4 regions of the Streptomyces sp. NBC_00258 genome follow, and region 1 is predicted to be linked to each of the others. Evidence: riboswitches for the same ligand, from Rfam matches in the RefSeq annotation. Region 1 holds a riboswitch; each other region holds the start of a gene.

Region 1 (2,191 bases):
ACGCGACTTCACGAAGGACTTCGTCACGACCCTCCCGCAGTGGCCGGCCGTGGCCTGAGCCCGCCGCCTCGGACGTCCCTGGCACCGGCGCGACGCCCCCGACGCCGGTACCGGTACCGGTACGCGAGAAACTCGGCAGCCCCTCGTCGTACCCCTCGGGCACACTGCCAGGCATGGACATCGTGATCAGGCGGGCGAGGCCCGAGGAGTACGAGGCTGTGGGCGAGATCACCGCGCAGGCCTATCTCGGGGACGGGCTCCTCGACTTCGGCGAGAGCGACGAGTATCTGGGCGAGCTGCGGGACGTCGCGAAGCGGGCCGCGGCCGCCGACGTGCTGGTGGCCGTGCTGGGGGCAGGGGCGGGCGAGCGGGTCGTCGGCGGCGTGACCTTCGTCCCGTCCGGCGGGCCGATGGCCGACATCGCGCGCGAGGGCGAGGCCGAGATACGGATGCTGGCGGTCGCCACGGAGGCCCGCGGGCACGGAGCGGGCGAGGCCCTCGTACGCGCCTGCGTCGACCGCGCCCGGGCCACGCACGGCTGCGTACGCGTCGTGCTGTCCACCCAGCGCACCATGCACAGCGCCCACCGCATCTACGGACGCCTCGGCTTCACCCGCGCCCCCGACCGCGACTGGAACCCGGTCCCGGACCTCGACGACATCATGCTGCTCACCTACGAGTTGACACTCTGACACCCTCCGAAGCCGACACGACACAACATGTGGGGGTGCTTCCCGAGCCCGGCACAAGATGTATGCTCATGCTCGCTGTCGCCGCAGGGGAATCCGGTGCAAATCCGGAACTGTCCCGCAACGGTGTACTTGTGCATGTCTGTCCCTGGAGGAGAGCCGTGCGCCTGGTCAGTCCGAGGACCTGCCGACAGCGTGCCCAGGCCATCCGGCCCGGGTGCCATGACGTCCGGGCCTCGCGGAGTGGGCCGGTGGACGCGGCGTACCGCTGCGCAGAGCGTGTACCCCCGTGTGCCCCGAACCCCTCTCCCCGCAGGCTCCGTGCCGAGCGAGGGAGAGCCCCACGTGACCATCGCGCCAGCCGATCCGGTCTCAGCGAAAGCGCCCCAGTACCAGCAGGACAGGGCCGAGGCCGACGGACCGGGAACCGTGTTGCTGCGGACCCTGGCCGACCTCACCGCCGACCTTCCCGACGCCGATCCCGGCAGGGTCGCCGCCGCCGCGCTGCGCGGCCGGTCCTCCGTCGGGGCCGACGGGATCACCGCGGAGCTGCGCGAGCTGGCCACGGAGGCGGCCGCGGGCCTCATCTCCGAGGACCCCGTGTACTCGAAGCTGGCCGCCCGCCTGCTGACGATCGGCATCGCCGAGGAGGCCGCCTCGCAGGGGGTCCGCTCCTTCTCCGAGTCCGTCGCGGTCGGCCACCGCGAGGGCCTGATCGCCGACCGCACCGCCGAGTTCGTACGGACCCACGCGGCCCGTCTGGACGCGCTGATCGACCTCGAAGGCGACGACCGCTTCGGCTACTTCGGCCTGCGCACGCTGCACAGCCGGTATCTGCTGCGGCACCCGATCACGCGGTCCGTCATCGAGACGCCCCAGCACTTCATGCTGCGCGTGGCGAGCGGCCTCGCCGAGGACGACACGTCCCGCTCGGTCGACGAAGTGGCCGCCCTGTACCGGCTGATGAGCCGCCTCGACTACCTGCCGTCCTCCCCCACGCTCTTCAACTCCGGTACGCGGCACCCCCAGATGTCGTCCTGCTACCTCCTCGACTCCCCGCTGGACGAGCTGGACTCCATCTACGACCGCTACCACCAGGTGGCCCGCCTCTCGAAGCACGCGGGCGGCATCGGCATCGCGTACTCCCGTGTCCGCTCGCGCGGTTCCCTGATCCGGGGGACGAACGGGCACTCCAACGGCATCGTCCCGTTCCTGAAGACACTCGACGCCTCGGTCGCCGCCGTGAACCAGGGCGGCCGGCGCAAGGGCGCGGCCGCGGTCTACCTGGAGACCTGGCACTCCGACATCGAGGAGTTCCTGGAGCTGCGCGACAACACCGGTGAGGACGCCCGGCGTACGCACAACCTGAACCTCGCGCACTGGATCCCGGACGAGTTCATGCGCCGGGTGAACGAGGACCGCGTCTGGTCGCTGTTCTCGCCGGCCGACGTGCCCGAGCTGGTCGACCTGTGGGGCGAGGAATTCGACGCTGCCTACCGCAA
Region 2 (2,191 bases), 1.2 Mb from region 1:
ACGCTCGCCCGTACCGGGGACCAGTTGCAGGGCATCAAGAAGGGTGTCCTGGAGCTGGCGGACGTGATCGCCGTCAACAAGGCGGACGGCCCGCACGAGCGCGACGCCCGGGGCGCGGCAAGGGAGTTGGCGGGTGCGCTGCGGCTGATGCATCCCGCCGACGCCGCCTGGACGCCACCGGTGCTGAGTTGCAGCGCCCGTGAGTCGACGGGCCTGGACACGGTCTGGGAGCGTCTCGAACAGCACCGTACGCTTCTCGACTCGTCCGGCCGTCTCGCCGCCAAACGCCGTGACCAGCAGGTCGACTGGACCTGGACGATGGTGCGCGACGAACTCCTCGGCCGCCTGCACGCCGACCCCGCCGTGCGCGCCCTCGGACCCGATCTCGAACAGCGGGTCAGGAACGGCGAGTTGACGGCCACGCTCGCCGCCGAGCGCATTCTTCGGGCGTTCGGCGGCAACACGGGCTGAGCCGGACCGGGCAACCGCTCCACGCCCGTCCGGTTCACCTGGGCGGTGTCTCGTACGGCCGTCCGGCATATGGGAAACGTTTCACGTCGCGAGGCCGCGCCCCCTAGGCTGACCGGTGCAGCTGGTTCGCCCCGTCCGCCAGGCGGGATGCGTCGTAAGAGGGAACCCGGTGGGAATCCGGGACTGCCCCGCAGCGGTGAGCGGGAACGACCGCCGTCAAACGCACTGGACCCCGAGAAGCGGGGCCTGGGAAGCGACGGCCAGTAGGTGTCCTCCGTACGGAGGACGTGCTCGCGAGTCCGAAGACCTGCCATCTGCCCGTGCGTGACCGATCGCGTACGGACATCCCGGTGACCTCGTGGGCGGGTCGGCGTACATATCCGGTGGACGACCGCGCCTTGCCGCGCGAGGTACTTCCGCCGGGTTCGTCACCCCTTCGCGCTCACGTCCCGTCGCCGGGATCTCAGGGAGACATCTCGCGAAGGAGAGTTCCGTGACATCGAAGTCCGCAGCCGCGGCGGCACGGGCCACCGTGTACGGCTACCCCCGTCAGGGCATGGGCCGGGAACTGAAGAAGGCTATCGAGGGGTACTGGAAGGGCCGCGTCGACGCCGACGCCCTCCGGGCCACCGCCGCCGAACTGCGCCGCAGCAACTGGCAGCAGCTTTCCGAGGCCGGCGTCCACGAAGTGCCGACCGGCGACTTCTCGTACTACGACCATGTCCTGGACACCAGCGTCATGGTCGGCGCGATCCCCGCCCGCCACCGCGCCGCGGTCGAGGCCGACGCGCTCGACGGCTACTTCGCGATGGCCCGTGGCACCCAGGACGTGGCGCCGCTGGAGATGACGAAGTGGTTCGACACCAACTACCACTATCTGGTCCCGGAGTTGGGCCCGGGCACCGTCTTCACGGCCGACTCCGCCAAGCAGGTCGCCGAGCTCCGCGAAGCCCTCGCCCTCGGCCTCACCGCCCGGCCGGTCCTCGTCGGGCCCGTCACCTATCTCCTGCTCGCCAAGCCCGCACCCGGTGTGGCCGCCGACTTCGACCCGCTGACCCTGCTGGACCGACTGCTGCCGGTGTACGCCGAGGTCCTCTCCGATCTGCGGGCGGCGGGCGCGGAGTGGGTGCAGCTCGACGAACCGGCCCTGGTCCAGGACCGTACGCCCGCCGAACTGAACGCCGCCTCCCGCGCCTACCGCGACCTCGGCGCGCTCACCGACCGTCCGAAGCTGCTGGTCGCCTCCTACTTCGACCGGCTCGGCGACGCCCTGCCGATGCTCGCCAAGGCCCCGGTCGACGGCCTCGCCCTCGACTTCACCGAGGCGGCCGCCGCCAACCTGGACGCGCTCGCCGCCGTCGGCGGACTGCCGGGCAAGCGCCTGGTCGCGGGCGTGGTCAACGGGCGCAACATCTGGGTCAACGACCTGGAGAAGTCCCTGGCCACGCTCGGCACCCTGCTGGGGCTGGCCGACCGGGTCGACGTGGCCGCGTCCTGCTCACTGCTCCACGTGCCGCTCGACGCCACCGCCGAACGGGACATCGAGCCGCAGATCCTGCGCTGGCTCGCCTTCGCCCGGCAGAAGACCGCCGAGATCGTGACCCTCGCCAAGGGTCTGGCCCAGGGCACGGGCGCGATCACCGGCGAACTCGCCGCCAACCGGGCCGCCCTGGCCTCCCGCGCGCACTCGCCCATCACCCGTGACCCGGCCGTGCGGGCG
Region 3 (2,191 bases), 4.5 Mb from region 1:
TGCTGGTCGCGGGCTCGGCGGTCATCTGGGTCCTCTCCCGCCGCCAGCCGGTCACCCGCGACAACGTGAACGACGTCGAAGGCGAGCCCGCGGGCGTCGTGACCACCGCCATCGCCGCCGTCACCCCGCCGCCTGCGGGCACGGTCGCCACGGCCGACGAGTTCAAGACCACCATCCCGGGCCCGGACGCCACCGAGCCCGCCCGCCCGGCCACGGTGTAAGGAACCCACAGCATGAAGATCGACTGGGCAGCCCTCGGCTCCGTCTTCGGAGTCAGCCTCATCGTCACCGTCGCCCTCGTGGGCCTCTTCACCCTCGGCATCGTCGGCCTCTCCAAGCGCGAGTCCGCCTCCGCCCAGGGCGGCACAGCGACCCTCGCGGTCACGGGCGCGTACGCCTGCTTCGCCGCGTGCGCGGCGGCGGTGACGTACGGGATCTATCTGATCGTCGCCTGACGCGTACAGCGCCTCCGCACCTCACGACTCCGCCCCGCCGACCCCCCGGTCGGCGGGGCGGAGTCGTGTCCGTGTGTGGGCCTCAGCACACTCTCCCGTCGCAGGTCAACAGCAAGTTGACGGGTGTTCGTGGGCGTGGTGGACTGCCGGAGCCATGTACGGCGGCAGGAGAGGAAGCCGGTGCGAATCCGGCGCGGTCCCGCCACTGTTACCGGGGAATCGATCCCCCGGGAGCCAGGAACTCTCGCCGTCGGTCTCGTCGAACCAGGGCGTGGACACCCTGAGTGAGGACAAATCGCCATGCGCGGCTGCCCAAGTGCCTTTCGAGCGACGGTTGTACCCGACCTGACGGTCGGCTGAACCGATGAGTGCCGATCGCGTCTTCGCGTACGGCGCCGCCGCCGGCCTCCTCGGTGACCTGCTGCTCGGCGATCCCCGCCGGGGGCATCCGGTCGCCGCGTTCGGACGGACCGCGGGCGCCGTGGAGCGGGTGCTGTGGCGGGACCACCGGGGGTGGGGTGCGCTGCACACCGCCGTCTGCGTGGGCGGTGCCACCGGACTCGCGGCGCTCGCCGCCCGCTCCGTGCGTGCCTCGCGCGTCGCGTCCGTCGCGTTGACCGCCACCGCCACCTGGTCCGTCGTCGGCGGGACTTCGCTCGGGCGTGAGGCCCGGGCCGTCGGCGGGGCGCTCGCCGCCGGGGACGTCGAGGTGGCCCGGGAGCGGCTGCCTCATCTCTGCGGGCGGGATCCGCAGGCGCTGGACGCCGACGGGATCGCCCGGGCCGTCGTGGAGTCCGTCGCCGAGAACACCTCCGACGCCGTCGTGGGCGCCTTCGTGTGGGGTGCCGCGGCCGGTGTGCCGGGGCTCGTCGGATTCCGTGCCGTGAACACGCTCGACGCGATGGTCGGGCACAGGTCCGCCAAGTACCGGCGGTACGGGTGGGCCTCCGCGCGGCTCGACGACGTCGCGGGGTGGCCGGGAGCGCGGCTCACCGCCGTCCTCGCGGCCGTCGCGGGAACCGATCCGCGCGGGGCCGTACGCGCCTGGCGTGCCGACGCCGCCAAGCATCCGAGCCCCAACGCCGGGCCCGTCGAGGCCTCGTTCGCGGGGGCGCTCGGCGTGCGGCTGGGCGGGACGCTCTCGTACGCCGGAAGGGTCGAGCACCGGCCCGTGCTCAACGGCGAGGGGCGGGCCGTGGAGGTCGGCGACATCGAGCGGGCCGTACGGCTCTCGCGGCGCGTGGGCTGGCTCGCGCTCGGCGTGAGTGTCGCCGGGCGGCTCCTCGTCAACGGCCTTCGCACGAAGGGGCGTACGTCATGAGCCGGGGTACGAGCGGGGGCACAGGTGGGGGCCTGCTCGTCGCCGGCACCACCTCCGACGCGGGCAAGAGCGTCGTGACCGCCGGGATCTGCCGGTGGCTGGTGCGCCAGGGCGTCAAGGTCGCGCCCTTCAAGGCGCAGAACATGTCGCTCAACTCGTTCGTCACGCGGGAGGGCGCCGAGATCGGCCGGGCGCAGGCCATGCAGGCGCAGGCCGCGCGCGTGGAGCCCACCGCGCTGATGAATCCCGTGCTGCTCAAGCCCGGCAGCGACCGGAGCAGCCAGGTCGTCCTCATGGGCAGACCCGTCGGGGAGATGAGCGCCCGCGGCTATCACGGCGGCCGTCAGGAACAGCTCCTCGGGACCGTCCTGGAGTGCCTCGCCGAGTTGCGGGGCACGTATGACGCGGTGATCTG
Region 4 (2,191 bases), 5.3 Mb from region 1:
GGTGGCGGCAGGCGCGAGATCCCCGCGTACGACCACGGGCCATCCGGGGCCAGAGACCAGCCGTCGGTAGGCGCCGGTGTGCGCGCGGCCGCCGAGGCGGGCCGTCGTCTCCAGGGTGGTCGCCGCGTACGGGGCCGCGCGTCGCGCCGGCCGTCGGGCAGCTCGGGTGGCGAGGGGCGGCTGCGGGGCGGCACTCGCCGCGGCGGCCTGCGCGGAGGGGGCCGGGCGCTGCCGTGGGAAGACGGCAGCCGCTCCTCCGGTCGCTCCCGCGGCGACGGCACCGGACGCGAGTAGAAAGCGACGACGGTTGATCGAGGATGCGGACGGAGACGGAGACGGAGACGGAGACGGCGATGGGGACGGGGGCAGGGATGGGGAAGCGGGTGTGGGCGAGGGCGGGGGAGTGGATGCGGTCCCCGCTGTTTCGGTCCCGGTCATGGGGCGGCCCTCCGGTGCCTCCGAGAGACTCAACTAGCGGAACCACTCATTCAGGCCGCAGGGGCGGGGGTGTGAGCCGGGGTGTGGCGTGGCCGTGAACACCGCCGGAACAGGTGGAGCGGCCGATGGGGCGCCGCACTGCAGGTCCGCCCGCCGGTCCGCGACATCCGCCGTGATAGCTTGCCGAGGCCAGTCGAACCCATGTACGTGGGTCAGGGAATCCGGTGGGAATCCGGAGCTGACGCGCAGCGGTGAGGGTGACGGGCGTGGCATCGGCCACTGGATCGGAACGACGGTCCGGGAAGGCGCCTCGTCCGGGTGACCCCGAGTCCGAAGACCTGCTGGCGGCCTCCGCGGTCACGTGCCGACGGGGGAGCACCGTACGACCGGGCTCCGCGTTCGAGCCCTCGACGCCTGAGGAACTCCCGTGCCTGTCGCACGTCTTGCCCGCCCCGCTGCCCTCGTCCTGTCCGGAGCTCTCCTGCTGACCGGCTGCGGTTCGGGGGACTCGTCCTCCGACACGGACTCCAAGGCCGCCGTCACTCTCGACAACTGCGGACAGACCGTACGCGTCGAGTCCCCGCCCGAGCGGGCGGTCTCCCTGAACCAGGGCACCACCGAGATCATGCTCTCGCTCGGCCTCGCGGACCGTATGGCGGGTACCGCCACCTGGACCGACCCGGTGATGAAGGGCCTGGCGAAGGCGAACGCGAAGGTGGAGCGGATCGCCGACAACAATCCCTCCTTCGAACGGGTCCTGGACGCCGATCCCGACTTCGTCGCCGCCTCGTTCGTGTCGACACTCGGCAAGGGCGGCGTGGCCACCCGGGAGCAGTTCGAGAAGCTCGGTGTGCCCGCTTACGTCTCGCCCTCCGACTGCGTCGGCAAGGACAACGCCTCGGGCGGCGACGGCGCGCGGAAGAAGGCCCTCGGCATCGACGCCATCTACGGCGAAGTGCGCGACCTGGCCGAGGTGTTCGGCGTCGAGAAGCGGGGCGAGCAACTCGTCGCCGATCTCAAACAGCGGATGAAGAAGGCCACTTCGGGGATCGACGCCTCCGACGTCACCCTCCTGTACTGGTTCGCCAACTCCGACTCGCCCTACATGGCGGGCTGTTGTGGTGCGCCCGGCGTCATCACCCGGACCCTCGGCGCGAAGAACGTCTTCGACGACACGCACGAGGAGTGGCCCCAGATCAACTGGGAGACCGTCGCCGACCGCGACCCCGACGTGCTCGTCATCGGCGATCTGACGCGCAAGTCGCAGACCGCCGAGTCCGCGAAGAAGAAGATCGAGTTCCTGGAGTCCGACCCGGTCACCAGGAACATGACCGCCGTCAAGAAGAAGCGGTACGTCCTGCTCAGCGGGCAGGCGATGAACCCGACCATCCGCACGGTCGAGGGCGTCGAGCAAGTCGCCTCCGCCCTGCGGGAGTTCGGGCTCGCCGGGTGACACGGCCGCGTCTGGGACTGCTCATCGCCGCGGGCGTCGCCCTGCTCCTCGTGTCCGTCGCCTTCGCGATCACCATCGGTCCCGCGGACATCCGGGTCGGCGACGTCTGGTCCGTGGTCGCGTCCCATCTCGGCTGGGGCAGCTCGGAGTTGACCCCGATCCGGGACGGGATCGTCTGGGAGCTGCGGCTGCCGCGCACGCTCCTGGCGGCCGTGTGCGGGGCCGGACTCGCCGTGTGCGGTGCGGTGATGCAGTCCCTGCTGCGCAACCCGCTCGCCGACCCGTTCGTCCTCGGGGTGT

The links. Region 1 has a riboswitch for cobalamin ahead of OG718_RS20330 (ribonucleoside-diphosphate reductase subunit alpha). Riboswitches for the same ligand answer to the same signal wherever they lie in the genome.
Region 2: another riboswitch for cobalamin. It lies ahead of metE (5-methyltetrahydropteroyltriglutamate--homocysteine S-methyltransferase); the one in region 1 lies ahead of OG718_RS20330 (ribonucleoside-diphosphate reductase subunit alpha).
Region 3: another riboswitch for cobalamin. It lies ahead of OG718_RS40500 (cobalamin biosynthesis protein); the one in region 1 lies ahead of OG718_RS20330 (ribonucleoside-diphosphate reductase subunit alpha).
Region 4: another riboswitch for cobalamin. It lies ahead of OG718_RS44025 (ABC transporter substrate-binding protein); the one in region 1 lies ahead of OG718_RS20330 (ribonucleoside-diphosphate reductase subunit alpha).

What each region holds. Positions count from the first base shown of each region.
Region 1 covers NZ_CP108081.1:4,591,673-4,593,863, forward strand. Annotated here, with positions in the region: gene OG718_RS20320 (nucleoside hydrolase) at 1-58, shown strand, start outside; gene OG718_RS20325 (GNAT family N-acetyltransferase) at 174-692, shown strand; cobalamin riboswitch at 755-895, shown strand; gene OG718_RS20330 (ribonucleoside-diphosphate reductase subunit alpha) at 1,035-2,191, shown strand, end outside.
Region 2 covers NZ_CP108081.1:3,369,622-3,371,812, forward strand. Annotated here, with positions in the region: gene meaB (methylmalonyl Co-A mutase-associated GTPase MeaB) at 1-471, shown strand, start outside; cobalamin riboswitch at 577-800, shown strand; gene metE (5-methyltetrahydropteroyltriglutamate--homocysteine S-methyltransferase) at 965-2,191, shown strand, end outside.
Region 3 covers NZ_CP108081.1:9,094,322-9,096,512, reverse strand. Annotated here, with positions in the region: gene OG718_RS40510 (inorganic phosphate transporter) at 1-221, shown strand, start outside; gene OG718_RS40505 (hypothetical protein) at 234-455, shown strand; cobalamin riboswitch at 578-721, shown strand; gene OG718_RS40500 (cobalamin biosynthesis protein) at 820-1,776, shown strand; gene OG718_RS40495 (cobyric acid synthase) at 1,773-2,191, shown strand, end outside.
Region 4 covers NZ_CP108081.1:9,886,969-9,889,159, forward strand. Annotated here, with positions in the region: gene OG718_RS44020 (TIGR03767 family metallophosphoesterase) at 1-438, opposite strand, end outside; cobalamin riboswitch at 612-798, shown strand; gene OG718_RS44025 (ABC transporter substrate-binding protein) at 866-1,891, shown strand; gene OG718_RS44030 (FecCD family ABC transporter permease) at 1,888-2,191, shown strand, end outside.